Regions from separate parts of the Shewanella sp. ALD9 genome, predicted to be linked through region 3. Evidence: predicted binding sites of a transcription regulator. Region 3 holds the regulator's gene; each other region holds the start of a gene.
The links. The regulator LexA, encoded in region 3, represses DNA repair genes until DNA is damaged. The targets are predictions, from matches to a motif close to TACTGTATNNNNATACAGTA.
Positions count from the first base shown of each region.

Region 1: the regulator LexA is predicted to act here: its motif matches at 4,970-4,989, upstream of dinB (DNA polymerase IV).
Region 2: the regulator LexA is predicted to act here: its motif matches at 2,750-2,769, upstream of recN (DNA repair protein RecN).

Region 1 covers NZ_PJCD01000002.1:297,617-304,655, reverse strand. The annotation lists gene CXF88_RS04820 (NADH:ubiquinone reductase (Na(+)-transporting) subunit D) at 1-369, shown strand, start outside; gene nqrE (NADH:ubiquinone reductase (Na(+)-transporting) subunit E) at 375-983, shown strand; gene nqrF (NADH:ubiquinone reductase (Na(+)-transporting) subunit F) at 1,030-2,277, shown strand; gene CXF88_RS04805 (FAD:protein FMN transferase) at 2,399-3,412, shown strand; gene nqrM ((Na+)-NQR maturation NqrM) at 3,483-3,707, shown strand; gene bfr (bacterioferritin) at 3,941-4,411, shown strand; gene bfr (bacterioferritin) at 4,424-4,891, shown strand; gene dinB (DNA polymerase IV) at 5,027-6,106, shown strand; gene CXF88_RS04780 (aminoacyl-histidine dipeptidase) at 6,216-7,039, opposite strand, start outside.
Region 2 covers NZ_PJCD01000002.1:196,822-203,860, reverse strand. The annotation lists gene CXF88_RS04400 (hypothetical protein) at 1-989, opposite strand, end outside; gene recN (DNA repair protein RecN) at 1,061-2,719, opposite strand; gene CXF88_RS04390 (AEC family transporter) at 2,848-3,816, opposite strand; gene CXF88_RS04385 (DUF3319 domain-containing protein) at 3,905-4,105, opposite strand; gene CXF88_RS04380 (YjaG family protein) at 4,190-4,786, opposite strand; gene barA (two-component sensor histidine kinase BarA) at 4,776-7,039, opposite strand, start outside.
Region 3 covers NZ_PJCD01000001.1:142,995-150,033, reverse strand. The annotation lists gene plsB (glycerol-3-phosphate 1-O-acyltransferase PlsB) at 1-1,286, opposite strand, end outside; gene lexA (transcriptional repressor LexA) at 1,551-2,165, shown strand; gene CXF88_RS00725 (SulA-like leucine-rich domain-containing protein) at 2,162-2,668, shown strand; gene coxB (cytochrome c oxidase subunit II) at 3,064-4,650, shown strand; gene ctaD (cytochrome c oxidase subunit I) at 4,660-6,255, shown strand; gene CXF88_RS00710 (cytochrome c oxidase assembly protein) at 6,257-6,820, shown strand; gene CXF88_RS00705 (cytochrome c oxidase subunit 3) at 6,817-7,039, shown strand, end outside.

The DNA of each region.
Region 1 (7,039 bases), on a different contig from region 3:
GTATTACAAGCTTATGCTTATGCCATTTCTAAACAGTTATCGGTATTCGTAGGGTTGATTATTACTAACTGTATTGTAATGGGTCGTGCTGAAGCTTACGCAATGAAAACCCCTCCAATGATGAGCTTTATGGATGGTATCGGTAACGGTTTAGGTTACGGTGCAATTCTATTGTCTGTTGGCGTTGTGCGTGAACTATTTGGTAATGGTTCATTATTTGGCGTAGAAATCCTCAGCAAAATCTCTGACGGCGGTTGGTATCAGCCTAACGGTTTATTACTACTGCCACCGAGTGCATTCTTCTTGATCGGTGGTCTGATCTGGTTGATCCGTACGTATAAGCCAGAGCAAGTTGAAGCAAAAGGGTAAACGCAATGGAACATTATATTAGTTTATTAATTCGCTCCGTTTTCATTGAAAACATGGCGCTAGCGTTCTTCTTGGGTATGTGTACTTTCTTAGCTGTATCAAAGAAAATCACTACTGCAATGGGCCTAGGTGTTGCAGTTATCGTGGTACTGGCTATTTCGGTTCCTGCTAACCAAATTATTTATCAAGGTTTATTAGCTCCAGGCGCATTAGCTTGGGCTGGTTTTCCTGATGCTGATTTGAGCTTCTTGAAGTTCATCACCTTTATCGGTGTGATTGCAGCACTTGTACAAATTTTGGAAATGGCTTTAGACAAGTACTTTCCACCTTTGTACAACGCGTTGGGTATTTTCTTACCTTTGATTACTGTGAACTGTGCGATTTTTGGTGCAGTATCTTTCATGGTTGAGCGTGATTATAACCTTGGCGAGAGCGTAGTATTTGGTATTGGCTCTGGTATTGGTTGGGCGTTAGCAATTGTATTGTTAGCCGGTATCCGCGAAAAGATGAAGTATTCTGACGTGCCAAATGGCTTACGTGGCTTAGGTATTACCTTTGTTTCTGCAGGTCTTATGGCTCTAGGTTTCATGTCATTCTCAGGTGTTTCTCTTTAAGAGACCTTGAGAAGACGCATTAATTTGAACCTTTAAGGATAAGTGAATGGGTATTCTTGAATCTACTCCGCTAGATGTCTATCTAGGTGTGAGTATGTTTACTGTGATTGTCTTGGTTTTGGTGTTAGTGATTTTATTTGCTAAATCAAAACTAGTGGCAAGCGGTGATATCATGATTGGTATTAACGGCGACGCAGATAAAGCAATTAAAACAGGTGCTGGTGGCAAACTACTTAGTGTTTTAGCTGACAACGGTATCTTTGTATCGAGTGCGTGTGGCGGTGGTGGCTCATGTGGCCAGTGTCGTGTACACATTAAGTCTGGTGGTGGTGATATTCTACCTACTGAGCTTGATCACATTAGTAAAGGCGAAGCACGTCAGGGTTGTCGTTTATCTTGTCAGGTAAATGTAAAAACTGACATGGAAATCGAACTTGATGAAGAAATTTTCGGCATCAAGAAATGGGAATGTGCGGTTCTATCTAACGATAACAAAGCGACGTTCATTAAAGAACTTAAGCTGCAAATTCCTGACGGCGAATCTGTGCCTTTCCGTGCCGGTGGTTATATTCAGATTGAAGCTCCTGCTCATCATGTTAAATATGCTGAGTTTGAAGTGCCTGATAAATATCGTGGCGACTGGGAACACTTTGGTTTCTTCAAGTTAGAGTCAAAAGTAGACGAAGAAACCATTCGTGCCTACTCAATGGCTAACTACCCAGAAGAGTTCGGTATTATTATGTTGAATGTGCGTATTGCTACGCCACCGCCACGTAATTTAACCTTGCCTTGCGGTAAAATGTCTTCGTACATTTGGAGCTTAAAAGCCGGTGATAAAGTGACAATTTCTGGTCCATTTGGTGAGTTTTTTGCTAAAGACACCGAAGCAGAAATGGTATTCATTGGTGGTGGTGCTGGTATGGCCCCAATGCGCTCACACATTTTTGACCAATTAAAGCGTCTTAAATCTAAGCGTAAAATGAGCTTCTGGTACGGTGCGCGTTCGCAACGTGAAATGTTCTATGTTGAAGATTTTGACGGCTTAGCGGCTGAAAATGAAAACTTCAAATGGCACGTGGCGTTATCAGATCCGCAAGCTGAAGATAACTGGACTGGTTATACCGGTTTCATTCATAACGTATTGTATGAAAACTACTTACGTGACCATGATGCGCCAGAAGATTGTGAGTTCTACATGTGTGGACCTCCAATGATGAACGCAGCAGTTATTGGTATGCTAAAAGATTTAGGTGTCGAAGACGAAAACATCTTACTAGATGATTTCGGTGGTTAATGAGTTAATCCATAACATCGACATGTAAGTCATGAGATTGCAGCAGTGCAGACAGGGTGGTTAAACACTGGTCTTGCACGCTGCAATTTTTTTGTTTATTTATTACAAGTGTAAATTTGACATGACTGTAAATTCAATCAAGTTATTGCTATTGCCGGCGTTATTGCTATTGGTGAGTGCTTGCAGTTCACCAGAGCCCATTATTTCATTATCTGGTAGTACGATGGGGACCACTTATCACATTAAAGTAGTCAACAATGACCGCTTGCCAGAACCGCAGTTACTGCAAGCTGAAATTGATATGGCATTGGAAGTGGTAAATGATCAAATGTCGACTTATCGTTCGGACTCAGAACTGTCTAAGTTCAATCAATTACAAGTTCAACAAAGCGTTAAAGTATCCGCTGATACCATTAAGGTTATCGAAGAAGGTATGCGTCTTTATCAAGAGACTGATGGGGCGTTAGATATCACCTTAGGGCCAGTGGTTAATTTGTGGGGCTTTGGTCCCGATAAACGACCTACAACCATCCCGACGCAAGCTCAAATCGATAATGCTAAAGCTAAAATGGGCATCAAGGAACTGTCGATAAAAGGCTTAACATTAACTAAGCATAATGCAGACCTGTATGTTGATTTATCTTCAATAGCAAAAGGTTTTGGTGTCGATAAAATTGCCGCGCTATTAGACAAATATCATGTGTCTGGTTATTTAGTCGAAATAGGTGGTGAGCTTAATGTTAAAGGTACTAAAGCCGATAAAACCCCATGGCGAGTGGCTGTTGAGCAACCTACGAGTGAAGGGCAAGCCGTTCAGCAAGTGATTGAACCTGGCACCATGTCATTAGCAACATCGGGTGATTACCGTAACTTTTATCAAGAGAATGGCGAACGTTTTTCACATTTAATCGATCCTCGTAACGGTTATCCTATTAAGCATCAACTTGCCTCTGCAACCGTGTTACACTCAAGTTGTATGACCGCAGATGGATATGCCACCGCTATGATGGTGTTAGGTACTGAGGCTTCATTGGCACTTGCTAAAGAGAAAAATTTAGCAATAATGTTGATTGAGAAGCAAGAACAGGGTTATCAGGTCTATTACAGCGATGCGTTTAAATCGTATGTTAAGTAGGTTCTTTATTTTAAACTGATTGATTAAAAAAGTATTATACCCTTATCTGAATGAGTAATTGGAGTTTGTAATGAGTACATTTATAGCAGCATTTGTAGTGTTATTATTGTTCTTTTTGTTAATGTCTATCGGCTATATCGTAAAGAAGAAAGCGGTAGAAGGTAGTTGTGGTGGTTTAGGTGTTTTAGGAATTGAAAAAGCGTGTGACTGTGATGATCCATGTGACAAACGTAAACGCCGTATGGAAAAAGAGCAAGCTCGCAATGAGTTGCTAAATCAAAATCGAATTATTTAACACCGTTAATTGCCTAAAGCTTAAGTTAATAAACTCATGCTTTGTAAAGAGCCTTCATTTTGAAGGCTTTTTTTATGTTTATGTATTGCTAACGAGTTACAAAGCTTAGTTATAATGATAATGGTTATCAATTGTAAGTGTGTGAAAATAAAGGAAAATTTGCAATTACCCCTATAGTGTTTTATCCTGTTTGTAATTGATCGAGATCACATTATTTATCGAGGGACATTACTATGAAAGGTCATCCTAAAGTCATCAGCCAACTCAATCGTGTACTTACCTGTGAGCTGACCGCCATTAACCAATACTTTTTACATGCTCGCATGTTTAAGCATTGGGGATTGGAAAAGCTTAATGAGAAAGAGTATAAAAAATCGATTGAAGACATGAAGCATGCTGACAAGCTGATTGAACGTGTATTGTTTCTTGAAGGTTTACCTAACCTACAACAGTTAGATAAATTGCGCATTGGTGAACATGCTGAAGAAATGCTTAGCTGTGATCTAACTGCAATTACGGAACAAATTGCCATTTTGCGTGAAGCCATTAAGGTATGCGAAACTCAGCAAGATTATGTTAGCCGCGATTTATTTGAAGATTTACTCGAAGACGAAGAAGAACATCTAGATTGGATTGAGTCGCAGCAAGAGCTAATCAATCAAACCGGTATTCAAAATTATCTTCAATCACAAATTAACGACTAATAGGAAATTATCATGAAAGGCCATCCAGAAGTCATCGACGCTTTAAATAGTTTATTAACCGGCGAATTGTCTGCCATGGATCAATATTTTGTCCATGCTCACATGTATGAAGACTGGGGGTTCAATGAACTGTATACCCGTATTCTGCATGAGTCAGACGACGAGAAGTTGCATGCAGCTAAATTAGTTCAACGCATTTTGTTTTTAGAAGGCACTCCAGATGTTGGCAGCCGTGAAGCGCTGAATATTGGTAAAGATGTGCAAGAAATGCTGAGAAATGATCTTGCATACGAATATCATGTAGCTGATCATTTGCGTAAAGTTATCGCGCTATGTGAAGAAAAAGCTGATTACCAAAGCCGTGAAATTTTAGAAGTGTTATTAGATGACACTGAATCTGACCACATGTACTGGTTAGAAAAGCAACTCGGTCTAATCGAACGTATTGGTTTACAAAACTATTTACAGACCAAAATGTAATGTCTTAATTGCTATGTTACATGTTAATAAAGCCCAACTGCGTTTGGGCTTTTTTGTATCCTTAAGAGAATGATTGAATACTGTTTATATGTACAGTATCATGGTTTTAATTGAGATAATGATGATGGTTATAGAATGCGTAAAATCATTCACATCGATATGGATTGTTATTTTGCTGCGGTAGAAATGCGTGATTTTCCTGAGTTAAGAGGAAAGCCCATTGCTGTTGGCGGCAGAAGTGATCGCCGTGGTGTGATAAGTACTTGCAGTTATGAAGCCCGCAAATTTGGGGTGCGAAGTGCTATGTCCAGTTATCATGCGTTGCAGTTATGTCCGCAGTTAATTTTAGTGCCTGGACGCATGGAGGTGTATAAATCTGTGTCACTCCAAATACGTGAGATTTTTCATCGATACACTGATCTTGTCGAACCATTGTCTTTAGACGAAGCTTATCTTGATGTCACAGATTGCGATGCTCATCAAGGCAGTGCGACATTAATTGCCAAAGCGATACGTGATGACATTTATGAGGTCACTGGATTAACGGCTTCAGCAGGTATTGCACCCATTAAGTTTTTAGCCAAAATTGCATCCGATTTAAATAAGCCTAATGGACAATATGTTATCACCCCAAATCAAATTGCTGATTTTGTAAAAGACCTACCTCTGAGTAAAATTCCTGGCGTCGGTAAAGTCACTTCAAAAAAGTTAGCCGATATTGGCTTAACCACTTGTTATGACGTGCAACAATACCCTAAAGTGCAATTAATTGAGGCCTTTGGTAAGTTTGGCCATGTGTTGGCTGAGCGTGCACAAGGTATCGATTCAAGGCAAATTAGCCCGCACCGAGTGCGTAAGTCCGTAGGGGTTGAAACCACGTTAGCCAAAGACATTTTTACGTTAGAGCAATGTCATCAAGTATTACCACAGCTTATTCAAGAGCTGAGTGCTCGGGTTCATCGGAGTGCGAAAGATAGACAGATCCATAAGCAGGTTGTAAAACTGAAATTTAATGATTTTAAGCAGACCACCATCGAGCATCGCAGTGATGAGATTTCAATTAACCTGTTTCATGAATTATTACTGCAAGCATTACAACGAAGCCAAGGGCGAGGGATTCGGTTACTCGGTGTGAGCGTTGGCCTAGCGGATGTGACGTTGGTTTCTTCCGAGAATAGTGCCGATCAAATTACTCAACTCGATTTACAATTTTAGGCGCCCATTTTATAACGGAAACCATAGAGAGCAAAAAGGCGACATTGCTGTCGCCTTTGATTTATAGCTTATCCGCCAATTATAACCTTGGCCATAATCACTTGATTGATTACGCCTCTTTAGCAGGAATACGCTCTAATACAGCAAGCAGTAATTCCCAATATTGACCAACCGTGGTGATGTTAACCATTTCATCTGGGCTGTGCGGATAGCGAATCGTCGGACCAATCGATACCATGTCCATATGTGGATAAGGTTCTTTAAATAAACCACATTCAAGACCCGCATGAATAACCATCACAGTAGGATCTTTTTTATAAATATCGTTATAGGTGTCACGCACAATTGCCATAACAGATGAGCTAGTGTCTGGTTTCCAACCTGGATAAGCACCGCTTAAATCAATGCTAGCACCCGATAGATTTGATAGTGCGGTTAGCATACCGGTGACTTCTTCACGCCCCGAATCGATTAATGAACGAATAAGGCATAATATTTCTACGCTTTCATCTTCAGTACTGATCACGCCTATATTTAGTGATGTTTCAGTCACACCCTCCACTTCATCACTCATGCGCATTACGCCGTTAGGGCAAGCATGTAATAAGTCGATTAAGGTATTTTGCGCTTCTTCGCCCATGACTTTTGTTGGTGCATCAATAGCGGCTAATGTGAGTAACATCGATGGGTCAGCTACGGCTAACTCTTCACGCACTAACGCTTGGAATGACTCAATAGCTTGTTTTAATGCTTCAACATTTTCAGCTGGCAACATCAATTGAACGTTAGCTTCACGTGGAATAGCATTACGCAGCGAACCACCACTAAAGCTGACCAGCTCTAGGGCTAATTCGTCACTGTATTTAAACAAAAATCGCGCTAATAACTTGTTAGCGTTACCACGACCAAGATGAATATTGACACCAGAATGGC
Region 2 (7,039 bases), on a different contig from region 3:
TTGTCGTTAGCACAATAATTTGGTTCTTTGAGCGTGTGCATCGAGGTCGTTGAAACTGGTTCCTTTACTAAGCTGACAATATACTCAGCCATGAGATTGTCACTGTCTGTTGGCTTAAGCAACGCATAGGCTAACCATTTCTCATAAAAAGCCACGCTATCAGACTGCACTTCAATTAACATTTGTTCTGTAACGTTATGGGCAAAAAGCCATTCTCCAGAAAATATCCGTTCAAAATCACTATCAGTTAATTCGAAAGATGTTTGCCAAGCTGTGACTTTGGTTGCAACAGCTGCATCAGTGGTTTTAGCTAAGGTGCTAGCTAAATTAAGCTGATATTTGATCATGTTAACGGCAATCATATGATTGAGTGTTGTGCGAGATGAGTGATAAACCATATTCCAAAAATGTGCATCTTTGTTTAAAAATGCCACTGTAGCTTGTTGGTCAAGTTTGTTGTCAGATGTATCTACACTTATTATCGCAGCAAGCTGACGAACATCTCTTAACTTAAAAAGCAGACCCCAATGAGCTTGATTGTTTGGGGTTAAAGACTGTGGTTCTTCTTGCCAATAAGGCATATCTAATAATGTATTATATTGTTGTATATTGGCATTATGAGCGCCAATGACATTTCTAATACTATCGCTATTATCGCTAATAAATTGACTGCATATTATCAAATCCGTTTGATAACAAGCCGTTTTAAAGTTGTCAGTTAACTCAACTTCTTGCTCGCTGAAGCTGATTAATGGTTTTTTATCATTTGTTTTATCGTCTCCTATTGTGCCTACGATAGTAATTGCATACTCATAGCCATTTTCGCTAGGGTCGATAGGTTGCTGTTTTAGCCAGTTTTCAACTAAAAGAGTGTTAGGTGACTTTGTTCTGTCTGTTGCATTAATGGCCACTAAACAGACAACGGTAAATACCAGTAAGCTACATATTAGCCCGACAAAAATACCCAAGCCCTTTATTACTTTCATCATTATGATTTATCCGTAAATCTATTTTAACTTTACGTTAACATATTGATTTGCTTTTTATAAGTGCATAACGATTATTGCAACAACTCACGGGCATTCGCCAAGGTATTTTCGGTAATGACATCACCACCTAATAAGCGCGCAAGTTCATTCACCCGTTGATCTTTATCCAACGTCTGCATGGTCGTTTCGGTGTTGCCACCTTTATTAAATTTATTCACAAACATATGTTGATGACCATTACCTGCAACTTGCGGCAAATGGGTGACACACAATACTTGAGTTGATTCGCCAAGGCTGCGTAACATACGACCGACTACCGATGCTGTTGGTCCAGAAATACCCACATCAACTTCATCAAATATCAGTGTCGGAGTGGCGACTTTTTTAGCCGTGATCACTTGAATCCCTAATCCAATACGCGATAACTCACCGCCAGAGGCAACTTTAGAAATCGGTTGTAATGGTTGCCCAGGGTTTGTGGTCACCATAAATTCAATGCTATCGCAGCCATTAACTGAAATGTTGTCCGGATTATGATTAATCTGAATGGTAAATTTACCCTTAGGCATATTAAGCTCATGGATAGACTGGGTGACTAGCTTGTCCAATTCTTTAGCATAACGGCTACGACTTTGACTCAGTTTTTGTGCATTGGTTAAGTAGGCATTTCTGGTGGCTTCAAGTTGTTGTCTTATACCATCTAATTTAGTTTCGTCGTCAGCAAGTTCGGCTAATTCACTCATCAATGCTTGATGATGTAGCGCCAGCTTATCAGCACTCACATGATGTTTGCGCGCCAATTGCATTGCCGTTGAAAGACGTTTTTCTAAATAGGCAAAATGTTCTGGATCAAGCTCTAAACTGCTTAAATAACTTTCAATTTCGCTAGCGCTTTCTTGTACTTGAATTAACGCATCGCTGATCATAGTGCTGATAGGCGCAAGGGATTCATCATAGCCTTGAAGCGTATCAGCAATACTGGCCACTTTATTAAGCAGAGATTCTATATTGCCTTCATCACTTTCGGTCAATAAATGCAAACCTGCTTGGCAACGTTCAATTAAATCTGTGCCATTGGCTAAGCGTTTGTGTTCTTGTTCTATTTCATCAAATTCTTCCAAGCCTAAGTTGAACTCATTAAGCTCTTCTACTTGATATTGCAGTAGCTGTTGACGCGAAATACGTTCGTGCTGTGCTTGTTCAAGATGCTTTAGCTCGTTTTCCACTTGTTTGCAGCGTTGATAGCTAGCGCTAACGCTATCGAGCAGTATTTTGTGGTTGGCATAGTGGTCGAGTAGGTTTAATTGATGCTCGCTTTTAAGCATTGCGTGATGAGCATGCTGGCCGTGAATACCAATCAATAGGTGACCGATGGCTTTTAATTGCGTCACGGGCACAGGATTACCATTAATGTAGGCTCTTGAGCGGCCATCACTGTTAATAGTTCGACGTAATATGCACTCATCTTCAGCATCAAGATCGCTATCTTCAAGCCAGCGTTTGGCTAAAGGTACATCATGAAGGGTAAACCTTGCACTCACTTCGGCTTTGGAGGCTCCAGGCCTGACAGTGTTGGCATCACTTCGATTACCAAGGCATAACCCAAGCGCATCGATAGCAATCGATTTGCCTGCACCTGTTTCGCCGGTGATGCTTGTCATACCGGCTTTAAAGTCGAGCTCTAAAAAACGCACGATAGCAAAATTGTTGATGCTGAGTTGGCAAAGCATAATAAATTCCTGTCAATGAAACCACCAAACCACTGTATTGATAAACAGTATATACTGATTTTATATACAGTAAAGTGGTTGAGGAATAATTATCGCTGACTATTTTATCATCTAGATTTGATTGTTCATTAAGCAATGGATTTTAAAAGTGTTTCTATTATCGGCAAACTGATAAAAGTGATTAATGTGCCATATAAAATACCTTGGGCGCTGACATTGGCGTTAATTTGGTAGCGGTCGGCCAAAAGGTACACACTTGCTGCTGTCGGTAACGCTGCCAAAATGACTCCCATGGTCAGTAATTCCTTTTCTACGCCGAACAGTTTGAGTAAACCAAAGGCAATTAAAGGTTGAATAATTAGCTTGAGTAAATTGATTAAGTTCAGTTCCGCAATCAAACCAACACTGAACATTTTTGTGCCAGATTGATGTCGTAATGCTTTGGCAAGTACCATTCCTATAGCAAACAGTGCACATGGGCTAGAGGTATTTCCCACCTGATGTAGCATTAAGGCCAAACTATCCGGTAAGGTAATATGCAGTGCTGATAAACCGATGCCAATAACACTGCCAACCACGATTGGGTTTTTATACAGGGCATTAGCCATGATGACGATGGCATGGTCGGTTGATTGTTTATCACGGCTGGCTAGCTCAATTGATACTAAAGCAAAAGCAAACATGAACACCGACAACAAGCTGGCAATCGCTGCAGCGACTAATGCCATTTTATGACCTGGGAATAATAAACTCAGCAATGGAATGCCAATAAATGCGGTATTACCAAACGTAGCATTTAATGCGCGCATGGCGGCAACTGCTTGTTTTTTAGGTGTGCGAATTAGTGATACAACAATCACTAAAGCGTAAGTGATGATCATCGCCAGACTAAACCCACCGATAAAACCCCATTGAATAATGTCTTCAATGCGCGTTTCAGCTAGCACAATCAGTAATATAGCGGGGAAAGCAATGTAATAAACAAACTGATTGAGGATCAAATCGGTGTCTGCTGGCAACAGACGCATTTTTTGAACAATACTGCCGAGCAGCATAATAATAAATACAGCGATTAGCGGGGTAAGAATACTGGACATCCCTCGCAATTCCTTAGCAAAATGATAATAAGGTCACTTTACTGCTTTTCGATAGGCGGATGCAATTAGGCTAAAGTTAAACGAGTGATTATTTGTCAGATTTTAAGGCTAAATTTGCTTTTGATATTTTCGGTGGAGGTAATATTCCAAGTTCAGAAAAAAAATGCACTTGCCGCCTTAACTCAAATAACGAACCCACTCGTACTTGATTGCCAATCACTAGCGTCCAGTTATCAGTTTTACCATTGGTGTTACTGAAAGTGAAACCTTGATAAAAAATTCTTCTCATGGCGCGACACCTAATAAAAAGCCTGAATAATTTCAGGCTAAATGACGTTTATTGGCAGTAACCGATCCGTGCTACAAGTTTTTGCTACAGGCTAATACCAATATTAGACACACCGGCTTCGATAATATCTTTACGTAAACCTTTAACCAGTTCGCTGGTTATGTCTGGATTAGCTTCGACAATGTCGAGTAACATGCCTTGTAATTCTTTTTCTTGTTCCATTACTGGGTGAGAAAAAACAAACTCATCGAGTTCTTCATCCATTAATGATTCATCGCTAATAGCTTCAATATAATTGGCGACAGTACTTGATGATAACTTACTGATGTTAGTAATATCTTCTTCAATTTTTCCATCTATCGCACCCATTAAGGTGGCAATGGCTACAGCCGCATCCATGGCGGGATAAGCACCATAGGCTTCAAACTCGCTAGGATCAGGGGTGTTTTCATCGAGGCGCTGTAAATGCACATCAATATTGAACTTAAGCTTTTTGTCATATTGGCTTTGCCATAATAACTCTAGCGCAGTACTTAATACCTGCGGTTGGCCAAATTCACATACTTCAGAAAATAATTGATAGTTTGGGAGCATTCTTTGACACAGTGCGAGTGCAAAAAGTTGCTTCTGAGGTAACGACAATGCCTTTAGGCGTTTAAAAAAACCGGTTTTACTGGTCATTGGGAACATCCACTGATAGCTGGTTTATCACTTGATTTGCAGCTGATTCTACCTTAGTTAACTCATCAAGTAACTCTAGTATTTCAGGTTCTAGGTCATCGATGTCAATTTTATGCTTTAATGCTGACTCAATATCCCGGCAGAGCTTTTGTGTTGTCGGTACACCGCAATAACATGTTGCACCATGCAGTTTATGCACTGCCTGCAACAGTGTCTCAGCATCTCTGGCTATTAATGCTTTATCGATAGTTGCGGTTGTTTCAGGTAATGAATTAACTAACATCTTTAACATGTCTAAGGCTAAATCGGTTTTCTGGTTTGCTTGGGTTAAACATAAATCCCAATTGAGAACATGGGTGTCGAAATGAGTAAATTGAGGTTTAATTATCCAGCGGCTGATAACGCTTTTTAGTGATAATTCATCAATCGGTTTAGGTAGGAAACCATCCATACCGCTAGCTAAAATATTCTCACGCTCTTCTGCTATAGCATGTGCCGTTACTGCAATAATCGGCGTATTACGGTTGAGTGATTCTGATCGTATTTTCTGGGTTGCGGTTATGCCATCGGTTCCTGGCATTTGAATATCCATGAAGATTAGGTCAAATGCTTGTTTTTTAGCTTGTTGAATCGCATCGGCGCCATTATTAACGGTCACCACATTGTCGACTAGTTCTTTGAGCAAAGTATCAATTAACTTAAGATTGGCCATGTTGTCGTCAACGGCTAATACTGATGCATTGAGGCGTTGTGTTACATCAAGATTTATTTGCTCAGGTAAACTGACAAAAGTAGAAGGTACTGGTGGATATATTAAATGATGCGCTAGGGTAAAATCGCTCACTGGGGTGCTGAGCAATACATCTGCGTTGACTTTTAGCACATTGATTATCATGTCTTGATCTAGACAGTCATGTAATAAAATCAGGCAGTCGGTATGTTGTTTGGCTTGCTGTAATAAATGGATAAAAGACGCATTGTCGGCAAAACCATGGCAGCTCATGATGATGTAATCAAATTTGCTGTTTTTAGTTTGTAACACGGAGGTGAGATTTTCTGGATTGGCCACATTAGTGATAATTAATTGCCACGACACTAAGCGGCGATTTAATGTGTCGCGGGTTAATTCCCGTGGTTCATATAATAAGACTGATTTATGTTGCAATGCATCAACCGGCAACACTTCGCCAATTTCAAATTGACTGATCCCAAGCGGCAGAATAAACCAGAAATTTGAGCCTTTATTAGGGGCCGAGGTAAAGCCTATCTGGCCACCCATTTGGTTGATTAAGCGTTTAGTAATCACTAAGCCCAATCCTGTGCCACCAAAGCGGCGTGAAATGGATGAGTCGGCTTGACCAAATGCTTGGAATAAATATTCTTGCTGACTCTCATCAATACCAATACCGGTGTCAATAACTTCGCAGCGCAGGGTAATGTTATCTTCGTCCTGACCCACTAAGTGTATTTTGAGTATGACACTGCCTTTGTCGGTAAATTTAATAGCATTACCAACTAAGTTAGTAATAATCTGGCTGACTCTCATCGCGTCGCCACTGACACTTTCTGGCACATTAGCATCAATGTCGATAACCAGTTCTAGGCCTTTCTCTTGTGCACTACCGGCTATAATAGTCAGGGTTTCAGTTAGCGTTTCTCGCAGTGCAAAAGGCATTTTTTCTAATATCATTTTACCGGCTTCCAGTTTAGAGAAGTCGAGAATATCGTTAATAATACCCAGTAGGTTACTGGCGCTGCGTTCAATGGTTTTTATGTAGTCGAGCTGGCTAGTATGCAGAGGTGTTTTTAATAACTGTCTTGCAAATCCTATGACACCATTGAGTGGTGTACGTAACTCGTGCGACATGTTGGCTAAGAATTCTGATTTTATCCGACTCGCTTCAAGCGCGCGTTTTTTGGCAATATCGAGCTCAACGTTTTGAATTTCAATCTGCTCGAGGGTTTCGCGTAAATCAGAGGTTGCTTGATCAATATTTTGCTGCATTTCATCGTGATATTCTGACAATGAACTTGCCATTGCGTTGATCCCTCGTTTGAGTAGATCCAGTTCCCCAATCAAGTTGCCTTCTAGGCGAGTGTCGAGTTTACCTTCACGAATTTTGGCTACCACTCGCACCATTTCGGTAATGGGGTAGTTCACGTGTTTGACTAAGCGGAAGGTAAAAAATAGGTTAAATTGCACGCCGATTAATACGATAATAAACGCCGCTATAGCCGCTCGATGTTGTTCGA
Region 3 (7,039 bases):
TAACCTAAATACACGGGTACTAAGGTTACTGGGCGCTCTATCCCACGTAGCACACTGTTAATTGTCATAGCCAACATACCGGTTTTAGGCGCTAACAAACGTCCTGTACGCGAACGACCTCCTTCAGTGAAATACTCGACCGCATAACCCTTAGCAAATAACTGATCTAAATATTCACGAAATACTGCGGTATAAAGTTTATTACCATTAAAACTACGACGGATAAAGAATGCCCCACCACGGCGGAACATCGGCCCTGCTGGCCAAAAATTAAGGTTAATACCGGCAGCAATGTGCGGCGGAACCATGCCCTGATAATACAAAATATACGACAGTAGCAAGTAATCCATATGGCTACGATGACAAGGAACGTAAACAATTTCATGGCCATCATGATGTAACTGTCTTACTTGCTCGGCACCTTTGATATTGATGCCACTGTATAATTTGTTCCATAACCAAGTCAGGAAACGTTCGGCAATACGCACCAAACTATCAGAATAGTCAGCGGCAATTTCATCAAGGTATTCAATGGCGGTTTCACGCGCTTTCTCGACTGTTACTTTCTTATTTGCAGACTCTTCTTCAATGGCTTTTTTGATAGATTCTGATTTTAATAAAGAGGCAAACAACGCTTGTCGATTCGGTAATTGTGGCCCCGTCATCACTTTGCGTTGACGGCGGAAATGCACACGGGCGACTCGGGTCAATTTGTGAGCAATTCTTTTATCAGTACCATGTTCATCGGCCATATGACGAAGCGATAATGCATTAGAAAACTGGACGAAATTATGGCGTCCTAAAAATAAAATCATTAACCATTTACGTAACCACGTAGGGTTTTCACGTTCAAATACTGCAGCTTTCATGCTGTCTTCTTCTTTACCTGGGGTACGTCCCCAATAAAGGCAAACAGGAACCAACTGTATATCTAATTCAGGGCTCTCACTATGAAGTGACAATAAACTGGTAAAATAATTAAGGAATTTGTCACCACTTTCACGTTTACCAAATAGTGGTTTGCGGCCCTCTAAACAGACCACTCGAGGCACGGTTAAGCCATCAAGCTGTAATGGCTCATAAGGACTGGGCAGACCAAAGCCCTCGGTGATTTCGCTCAACGCGGCAATATCGCTAATAGATTCCGTTTTCATTAAATAAACCAAAGGTTTAGTTGGATCTATATTGAGGTCATCAAAAGGATCGTGAGGGACCACAATGGTCTGTACCATCCACTTTTGAATCCATCTTAATGCTCGTAAAAATATTGAATCTGGTTTTGACATGGTTATTTTCGCAACATAAGCCACTGTAATATTGTCGTATAGGATACCAGAAACCACCCTGCTTACACTATCAGACCGATCTATCTTTACGTTTAAGCTCTCACTATCAGAAATAACATAAGACAGAAAATTAGTAATAGTTAATTAAAACATATTGTTGAGTGATACTTAATCAACAAAATACAAAAAATAGTTGGTTAATACTTGCGCGAACACAAACACTGTATATAATGACAGTCACTGTATAAAAAGACAGGAATCATCATGAGACCGTTAACGCCGCGCCAAGCAGAAATTTTAGACTTAATTAAAAACAATATCGCCGAAACAGGTATGCCACCCACTCGTGCTGAAATTGCGAATCGTCTTGGCTTTAAAAGTGCTAATGCCGCCGAAGAGCATTTAAAAGCATTAGCCAAAAAAGGCTTTATCGAGATCATGCCTGGTACCTCAAGAGGCATTCGTTTACCTCATGAAGAACAGGTTGAAACCGGTCTGCCACTCATTGGACAGGTTGCTGCTGGTGAACCTATTTTGGCCCAAGAGCATGTAGAACAATACTATCAAGTCGATCCAAACATGTTTAAACCCGCCGCAGATTTTTTATTGCGAGTGCGTGGTGACAGCATGAAAAACATCGGCATTTTAGAAGGCGACTTACTCGCTGTACATAAAATGCAGCAAGCACGTAATGGCCAGGTTGTTGTGGCACGTGTTGATGATGACGTCACCGTAAAACGATTTGAACAAAAAGGTAATGTGATTTATCTGCATGCCGAAAATGAAGATTACAATCCGATAAAAGTAGATTTAAGTTGCCAAAGCCTAACCATCGAAGGGCTTGCCGTTGGCGTTATCCGTAATGGAGATTGGTTATGAACAAACTAATGGGCATCGCGCCACGCCACCCGGGCTTATGGGTAGATTTAACTGAAACAGAACTGCATGGCACCCAAACCATTCAAACATTACAAACTGTCACCCAAGGTGAAGCTGAACTGAGCCAATTGTGCAGCCAGTTAGCAATATTGAGCCAGCAAGGCAGATGGATTGTATTAATTAGTCCGCCGCATATTGGCTATAAACATATGCTGGCAAGTGCTGGTGTAAGAATGGATCGCATTTTACTGGTGCACACCAAAGATGAAGTCGAAACATTATGGGCCATGGAGAAAGCGCTCACTAGCGGTACATCGAGCGCAGTAGTAACTTGGACAAGCTCACTTGATGCTCGCGATAGTCGCCGTTTAGAAATTGTCGCCAAAAGTGCACGTGCATTAGGGGTGGTAATTGAAGATGTGAATGCTCACTTACCTCACAAACATCAACTTGTTAGCCCTACATTAGCAAATGGAACAAGTAATTTTTGCTCATTTCACTAAGCACGAACCCTTCATTACCAAGCCCTGTATTGAATTCAGGGTTTTTTTTCATCTTTTTTCAGCCTATTAGCCAACAAAGTGATCTTGATCAATGTTTAATCTACAAGTAATGTGGTTAACAAGGATGAAACATTTTTTATCTTTAATTGGACGTGAATGGTAGTAATCAAGATTACTTTCAGACAAATGAGCCAAATCAAAATTGATAAGTTCAGTAGTAGGTACAAGCGTGGTGCACAGCTAACAATAAAACCGTAGACCGTATGTTTACAGCCACCAAAGTACTTTGAGGTCATCAAACTTTTTTCGGGAACCGAAGAGTTTGCATAGAGCAGAGAATTACTGTGTGACTCTTCTTTGTAGTTGCTATTTGCAATTAGCAGAGGAGTAGTCTTGTGAAGCAATGGTTGTATTGTTTACTGGTGGTGTTTGTAGCACTTCCGCTTGGGGCATCAGAAATGCCCCTCAACATGACTCAAGGCGTGACAGATATCAGTGGCAAGGTTTATGACCTCCACATGACGATTCTTTACATCTGTTGTGCAATTGGGTTAGTGGTGTTTGGGATCATGATTTACTCAATGATTTATCACCGCAAATCAAAAGGCGCTGTCGCGGCCAATTTTCACGAAAGTACCAAAGTGGAAATTGCTTGGACCGTCATCCCTTTCATCATCTTAATCGGCATGGCTATTCCAGCCACCAAAACCTTGATTGCTATGGAAGATCCCAGTGATGCTGATCTCACAATAAAAATTACCGGGTCGCAGTGGAAGTGGCATTACAGCTATTTTGATAAAGACATCGAATTTTACAGCACATTATCCACTCCCAGAGCACAAATTGATGGCAGTGAGGCCAAAGGCGAGCATTACCTCCTTGAAGTCGATAAGCCATTAGTACTGCCCATTAACCAAAAAGTGCGCTTCTTGATGACATCTGATGATGTTATCCATTCATGGTGGGTACCCGCGTTTGCCGTTAAAAAAGATGCCAATCCAGGCTTTATCAACGAAGCCTGGACTCGTATTGATAAGCCTGGAACGTATCGTGGCCAATGTGCCGAGTTATGCGGTAAAGACCATGGTTTCATGCCGATTGTGGTGCAAGCATTATCGGAGGCCGATTTTGATAATTGGTTAGTGGAGCAAAAAAAACTAGCAAGCAATGCAGCTGCAGCCGCTGCGGCATCAATGTCTAAAACCTTGTCTATTGAGGAGCTAACCTCACAAGGTGAACAAATCTATATTGCTAGGTGCGCCGCTTGTCACCAACCCAATGGTGCGGGTCTTCCTGGTGTATTCCCATCATTAATTGGCAGCCCTATCATAAAAGGCCCTGTTAACGATCATCTGAATATCGTCTTAAACGGTAAACCAGGTACTGCAATGCAAGCCTTTGCAAAGCAACTTAGCGCCCAAGAAATTGCCGCAGTCATTACCTTTGAGCGTAATGCGTGGGGCAATAATAGCGGTGATGTAGTTCAAGCTGCTGATATAGGCAACTTTTTAGGCAGTAACGAGGCAAGCACCGAACCAAGTAAAGCAGTAACCGATGCAGCAAATACTATTGCAGCAACGACAACTGACATTACCGATGCGGTTACCGACAAAGCCAATCAAGCTGTCGAAGCCTTAGCAGAAGCTGTTGTACCAGAGGATCTGCCCACGTTAACCTTGGAGCAATTAATTGCTGAAGGTGAGCAGGTTTATACTACGACATGTGCTGCATGTCACCAAGCCACTGGCGCTGGTTTACCAGGCGCTTTCCCTTCACTTATTGGCAGCCCTGTTGTTACTGGACCGGTTAGCGGACATATCGATATCGTTATGCACGGAAAACCAGGTACCGCAATGCAGGCATTTAGTAGTCAACTTAGCCCGCAAAAGATGGCGGCTGTGATTACTTATGAGCGCAATGCGTGGGGCAATAATTCTGGCGAAGCGGTGCAACCTGCCGATGTCGCTAGCCATGGACAGTAGGGGAAAACAATGAGCACAACAACGCACGATACACTGGCTACCGCTCATGATGATCATCATCACGGTGCTCCGAAGGGGCTAATGCGCTGGCTACTCACCACTAACCATAAAGATATCGGCTCGCTGTATTTATGGTTTAGTTTCATTATGTTTCTTACTGGCGGTGCGATGGCAATGGTGATTCGAGCTGAATTATTTCAGCCTGGATTACAGCTAGTAGAACCTAACTTTTTTAATCAGATGACCACAGTTCATGGCCTCATCATGGTGTTTGGGGCGGTGATGCCCGCTTTTACCGGGTTAGCAAACTGGTTAATTCCAATGATGATTGGTGCCCCAGATATGGCACTACCGCGAATGAACAACTGGAGTTTTTGGATTTTACCCTTCGCCTTTACCATTTTATTAGGTTCACTCTTTATGGAAGGCGGCGGCCCTAACTTTGGCTGGACATTCTATGCTCCGCTCTCAACCACCTATAGTCCTGACAGTACCGCCCTATTTGTTTTCTCCATTCACATAATGGGAATAAGTTCGATAATGGGCGCAATTAACGTCATTGTAACCATTGTAAACTTGCGAGCTCCTGGCATGACCTGGATGAAGTTACCTTTGTTTGTGTGGACTTGGCTCATTACCGCATTTTTACTGATTGCAGTAATGCCGGTGCTCGCAGGTGCGGTCACCATGGTATTAACCGATAAGTTTTTTGGTACTAGCTTTTTTGATGCTGCAGGTGGTGGCGATCCGGTGATGTTCCAGCATATTTTCTGGTTCTTTGGCCATCCCGAAGTTTACATCATGATTTTACCGTCCTTCGGTATTATCTCCGCGATAGTACCAACCTTTAGCCGTAAAAAGCTGTTTGGTTACTCCTCGATGGTTTACGCCACTGCCAGTATTGCCATTCTGTCATTTTTGGTATGGGCACATCACATGTTTACTACTGGTATGCCTGTTTTTGCCGAATTGTTTTTCATGTATTGCACCATGTTGATTGCCATTCCAACCGGGGTGAAAGTGTTTAATTGGGTCGCCACTATGTGGCGCGGTTCAATGACATTTGAAACTCCAATGCTGTTTGCAGTGGCATTTATCATCCTGTTTACCATTGGTGGCTTTTCGGGCTTGATGCTGGCAATTACCCCTGCTGATTTCCAATACCACGACACTTACTTTGTCGTGGCTCACTTCCATTATGTACTGGTGACTGGGGCGATATTCTCCATTATGGCGGCGGCTTACTATTGGCTGCCTAAATGGACCGGCCATATGTATAACGAAACTTTAGGTAAGTGGCACTTTTGGTGTTCGGTAATATCCGTCAACGTGTTGTTTTTCCCAATGCACTTTCTAGGCTTAGCGGGTATGCCGCGCCGGGTCCCCGACTACGCGGTACAGTTTGCCGATGTGAATCAAATTGTGTCGATTGGTGGATTTGCATTTGGTTTATCTCAGCTAATTTTCCTTGTTGTAGTTCTCAAATGTATCAAGGGTGGCAAACCCGCTGGAGATAATCCTTGGGAAGCAGCCGAAGGCTTGGAATGGTCGATTGCCAGCCCTGCGCCATATCACTCGTTTACCACTCCACCGGAGATTAAATGAGATGACACAGCCAACAAAATCAAATCGTAAGCTATTAATCATCCTGATTGCCGGGTCAATTGGTATGTTTGGGTTTGGTTTTGCGCTGGTACCGCTTTATGACGTGCTCTGCGATACATTGGGGATTAATGGCAAACCCCAAAATAGCGCCAGTAGTTATGAAGCGGTGGTGGTTGATAAAAACCGGACTGTAACCATTGAATTTGTGACTCAAGTTCAATCAGGTATGCCATGGGAATTTAACCCTAAAGTTAACCAAATAAGCGTACATCCTGGGGAGCTCACTCATGCACAATTTTTGGTTAAAAACCTATCGACACGTGACACTGTAGGCCAAGCAATCCCTTCGGTATCGCCAGGGCAAGGGGCTGCATACTTCAATAAAACGGAATGTTTTTGCTTTAATCAACAACCTTTGGCTGCAGCAGCAACAGCAGAACTACCACTGATTTTTTACGTGGACCCTGATTTACCAGCGTCCATTAACACATTGACTCTCTCTTATACCCTTTATGACATCACCGATAGACAGGCGATCGTCATAGAGCAAGGAGCAGCAAAATGACAACAAAGTATCAAACTTATTATGTGCCAACCCAAAGTACTTGGCCAATAATCGGTGCTATCGGTTTATTTTTAATTGCGTTTGGCGCAGGTAATTATGTACAACAATTAACCACTGAAAAAACCTCTGGCGGTTACATTTTAATAACCGGCTTGGCCGTGATTATCTTTATGATTTTTGGCTGGTTTAAGACCGTTATTGATGAATCCATGGCTGGAC